Regions from separate parts of the Aquamicrobium sp. NLF2-7 genome, predicted to be linked through region 2. Evidence: riboswitches for the same ligand, from Rfam matches in the RefSeq annotation. Region 2 holds a riboswitch; the other holds the start of a gene.
What was found. Region 2 has a riboswitch for cobalamin ahead of MIC97_RS00170 (CbtB-domain containing protein). Riboswitches for the same ligand answer to the same signal wherever they lie in the genome.
Positions count from the first base shown of each region.

Region 1: linked by a shared signal. The riboswitch ahead of MIC97_RS17945 (ABC transporter substrate-binding protein) and the one ahead of MIC97_RS00170 (CbtB-domain containing protein) in region 2 are both predicted to bind cobalamin.

Region 1 is NZ_JAKSED010000002.1:232,067-234,260, forward strand. It holds gene MIC97_RS17940 (TonB-dependent receptor) at 1-334, shown strand, start outside; cobalamin riboswitch at 622-826, shown strand; gene MIC97_RS17945 (ABC transporter substrate-binding protein) at 979-1,995, shown strand; gene MIC97_RS17950 (iron ABC transporter permease) at 2,064-2,194, shown strand, end outside.
Region 2 is NZ_JAKSED010000001.1:36,321-38,514, forward strand. It holds gene MIC97_RS00165 (CbtA family protein) at 1-548, opposite strand, end outside; gene MIC97_RS00170 (CbtB-domain containing protein) at 561-770, opposite strand; adenosylcobalamin (AdoCbl) riboswitch at 818-899, opposite strand; gene MIC97_RS00175 (histidine phosphatase family protein) at 969-1,520, shown strand; gene MIC97_RS00180 (pyridoxal phosphate-dependent aminotransferase) at 1,530-2,194, opposite strand, start outside.

The sequences.
Region 1 (2,194 bases), on a different contig from region 2:
GCTGAACGACAACTGGTCGATCAAGGCCGACTATACCTACAGCCGCTTCGGCAAGAAGGATTTCAGGTTCAGAAATGCCCGCGCGGGCACAGGCAAGGATTATACGACCTCGACGACCACCGTCGTCGGCTATGAAACGGTCGACCCTTCGCAGGACCCCAGCATGGCGTGGTTGTGCGACATGGATCCGAGCTTCTGCACACCCTATGAAAAGCCCATCTATGAGACGACGACGACCAACCATCCGGGCAGTTCGAGCACCGTGAACGGCCGCAATGCCTCGAACGCTCTCGATTTCCACATGATCAAGGTCGGTCTGAACTACCGGTTCTGAGACCAGCAGATCACGAGACAACACCTGAAGGCTTCACCGCAGCGGGAGGCGCCCAGATCGGGCGTCTCCGTGCCGGACGTGCCACCCACGGCAAGATGGGCAGGGCGCTCGCACAGGCCGGCGAGCATCAGAGCCTCGTTCCCTGCCACAACTGCATCCGGCAGCTCTTTCAGCACCATCATCGGTCAAGGCAGGATCGGGCTTGCAAGCTGTGATTTTACCCCGAGAGGGGCCGTGAAAGGCTCTGGGGAAGGCGCGACGAATAGCTTGAAAAGCCTGACGTACATGCGATACGAGCAGGTGTCGGTTTCCGAAAGGAACGAAGAGGGAATTCGCCGCAGGCTTCAAAAAGGCCTGTGAAACGAAACTGCCCCCGCAACTGTAGGCGGTAGAGTCCTCTCCCCGAAATGCCACTGGGCCCCGGGCCCGGGAAGGTGGGGAAAGGATGGTGACCCGTCAGTCAGGAGACCTGCCGACAACTGGAACTGAATGTGCCGGGCGGGGTGCCCGGGAGAGGTTGTCGATGAAGCCGTCCCTGCCTGTACGGGCTCTATTGCGTATCCTTCGGGGTGCGCGGCTTTCCATTGCCGTCCCGACCCGAAGCCTTCGGTCCCTGCCGCAAACCGATCGGAGAACTTCGCGTCATGACATTCCCGCGTCTGGCACTTGCCGCCGCCAGCCTTGCGCTGCTCACGGCCCATGCGTCCGCTGAACCCACCAGATACCCGCTTACGCTGGAAAACTGCGGTGAGACGATCACCTTCGACAAGGCCCCAGCCACGAGCGTAACCGTCGGACAGGCCGCCACCGAGGCGCTCTATGCGCTTGGCCTTGGCGACAAGGTCACCGGCACCTCCGTCTGGTTCACCGACGTGTTGCCCGAGCACAAGGCGATCAACGACAAGGTGGAGCGCCTCGCCGACAATGATCCGAGCTTCGAAAGCGTCGTGGCGAAGAAGCCCGGCCTCGTTGCCGTCCAGTTCATCTGGCATGTCGGGCCGGAAGGCATCGTCGCCACCCGCGAGCAGTTTCACGAGGTCGGCATCCCGACCTATGTGATGCCAGCCGATTGCGTGGCCAAGGACAACTCGGTCGGCGTCGACGGCACCCGCACCGCCGCCTTCTCGACCGAAACCATCCATCAGGGCGTGCGCGAGCTTGCCGAGATTTTCGACGTGCAGGACAAGGGCGAGGAGGTCGTCGCCGATCTGGCGAAACGAGAAGCGGATGCGGTCGAGCGCGCAAAAGCACTCGATCTCAAGGACGTGTCGGCCGTGTTCTGGTTCTCCAGCGCCGACATGAACATCGATCCCTATGTCGCCGGTCGCAAGGGCGGGCCCGCCTACATGCTCGACAAGCTCGGCATCCGCAACATCGTGGAATCGGATGAGGAATGGCCGGTCGTGGGCTGGGAAACCATTGCCAAGGCCAACCCGACGCTGATCGTGATCGCCAAAATGGATCGCCGCCGCTTCCCTGCCGACGACTTCGAGAAGAAGCTCGAATTTCTGAAGAGCGATCCGGTCGCCAGCCAGATGGACGCGGTGAAGAACAACCGCATCGTGGTGATGGATGCCCATGCCATGGACGCCACCATGCGCACGGTCTCCGGCATCGAGGTGCTGGCAGACGCGCTGGTCGATCAGGGCATCGCCCGGTGACCATTGCCACCGCAGGCCGGCCTTTCGCAGCGCGCCTGTGGTGGCGCTGGCCTGCGGGGCTCGTCGCCATGGCGGCGACGGTCTTTGCCGGCACCTGCATCGGTGAGACGCCCATTCCGCTCTCCATCGTGGTGCAGACGCTGGCTAACAAGGTTCTGGGTGCTGCCTATCCGCTCGACCCGATCGACATGGGCATCAT
Region 2 (2,194 bases):
ATGATGGCGAGGAAGGCGAGGCCTCCGACGATGCCGGCATTCCAGCCGCCCAGCTGGCTCCACAGTCGCCGCGCCAGCGCAACGGCGATCACGGCCGCTATGATCGAGACGATCAGCATGACGAAGAACAGCTCGGTGCGCTCGCCGATCGTTTCGGGATTGCCGACGGCCGGCGGCGTCGCCGGATATTTCATGGCTGGGGCAATCACCACGGCGATGAAGGCGGCGATCGCCAGCAGGCCGGCGGTGGCGCGGGGCGTGAGCGTGACGACACGCCCGTAGACGAAGGCGAAGACCAGCGCGAACAGCCCGCCGATGGCGGCGCCATAGACGACCGAACCTGTCAGCAGGCCAAGTCCGGCCTGCGTTTCGCGGCTGACCAGCTCTTCCTCTTCCTCGGCCGGTTCGCCGGAGGCTGCGGCCGCCGCTTCTTCATAAGCGATGGCGGTGTCGATGTGAGGTTCGCCGAACACGCGGGCAAAACCGAATGCGAAGAGACCAGCGAGGACGCCGATCAGCATCCCGCGAAGCAGAAGATTTCCAACCATGGCGCTGTTCTTTCAGTGGCAGGGGAAGCCGAGGAGGTGACGCGCGTCATGAACAAATTCATGCGTGCTCAGGCTTGAGAACAGGGTCGTTGCCCCTTCTTCCGCGCCGATGAAATAGATGCCCAGAATCATGAGCAGGCCGCCGAAAATGGCCCATGGCATGATTTCGCGAACCGGAATAGGAACCGGCCGCACGTCTGGTGCAAAAGTAATGTCGGACATCGTGCTTCTCCCTGGGATCCTGCGTCCCGTTCATGCAAGCTGGGGAGACGAACCAAGGTCTGACTTCCGGCACTCCTGCCGGTCACAGTGGCGCGACCGTGCTGGATTTTCACCAGCTTCCGGATCCGTAACCTTTGCCGAAATTACCCGCCGTCCTGTATGGCTGTCAATTGAACTGAAGGGGAGACGCGAGAGAATATGACAGGACGCCTGACCCTGATTTGTTGTGGTGCGACCGCCGCTTTGCGCCGCAATGCCTTTCATCGCGATGAGCCGCTGGAACAGAAATCGCTCTCTCAGGCGCAAAGGCTGGCCACTCAAATCCCGGGTGCGGACCGCGTCTGGCACGGGCCGGAGCTCAGGGTGCAGCAAACGGCGAATGCTCTGGGCCTGAAAGGGAAGGCTTTCGCGGCTCTGGCCGACCAGAATTTCGGCTTCTGGGCTGGCCGCAGGCTTGCTGAACTCGATCCGGCGGAACTTGCGGCATGGATGTCCGACCCCGATGTGGCACCGCACGGCGGCGAAACGCTGAACGATCTGCGCCGGCGTATCGCAGCTTTTCTGAAGGAAAACCTCGGCCTTTCGGGGCATACGCTTGCGATCACGCACCCCGCAGTCATTCGTGCTGCCGTCTGCGAAGTGCTTGGCGCGCCATCGCAGGCTTTCCGGGCAGTAGATGTTCAGCCTCTCAGCCTGACACACTTCACCAGCGATGGCCGTCGCTGGGCTCTGCGTATGGTCTCCCGATGAACAGCAAGCCTATCCCGCGCGAGCAGCGGCCAGTGCTTTCGGCAGTTCCTCGGCCAGAATATCGAGCTCGTGGTCGAGCCCGACGCTGATGCGGACACAGCGATCCAGCCCGGCCACCATCGGCTTGCGGATGAACACCCCGCGCGCCAGCAGGTTCTGGAGCACTTTCAGCGCGAAAGCGCCGTCCCTGCCGCAGTCCACGGCCACGAAATTGGTGGCGGAGGGCAGGGCGTCGAGCCCGTTTTCCGCAGCGATCGCGGCGATGCGCTGCCGTCCGGCTTCCACCTTGCGCACCACCTCTGCCAGCCATGCCTGATCCTTGATCGCGGCCTCGCCCGCGATCTGCGCCATGCGGCTGACGCCATAGTGATTCCGGATCTTCTCGAAGGCGGCGATAACCGTCTCTTCTCCCATGGCATATCCGCAGCGAATGCCGGCAAGCCCGTAAGCCTTGGAGAAGGTGCGCATGCGTACCATGTTGGGGCGCGAAACATCGATTGCCGGCAAGGCGGAAGCTGGCGCCAGCTCGCAATAGGCCTCGTCGAGAATGAACATGGTGGTCTCGGGCAGGGCTTCGACGAAGCGGTTGATCTCGTCGGCATCCCACCAGCTTCCCATCGGATTGTCGGGATTGGAGAGATAGACCAGCCGGGAGTTTTCCCGGCGCACCGCTG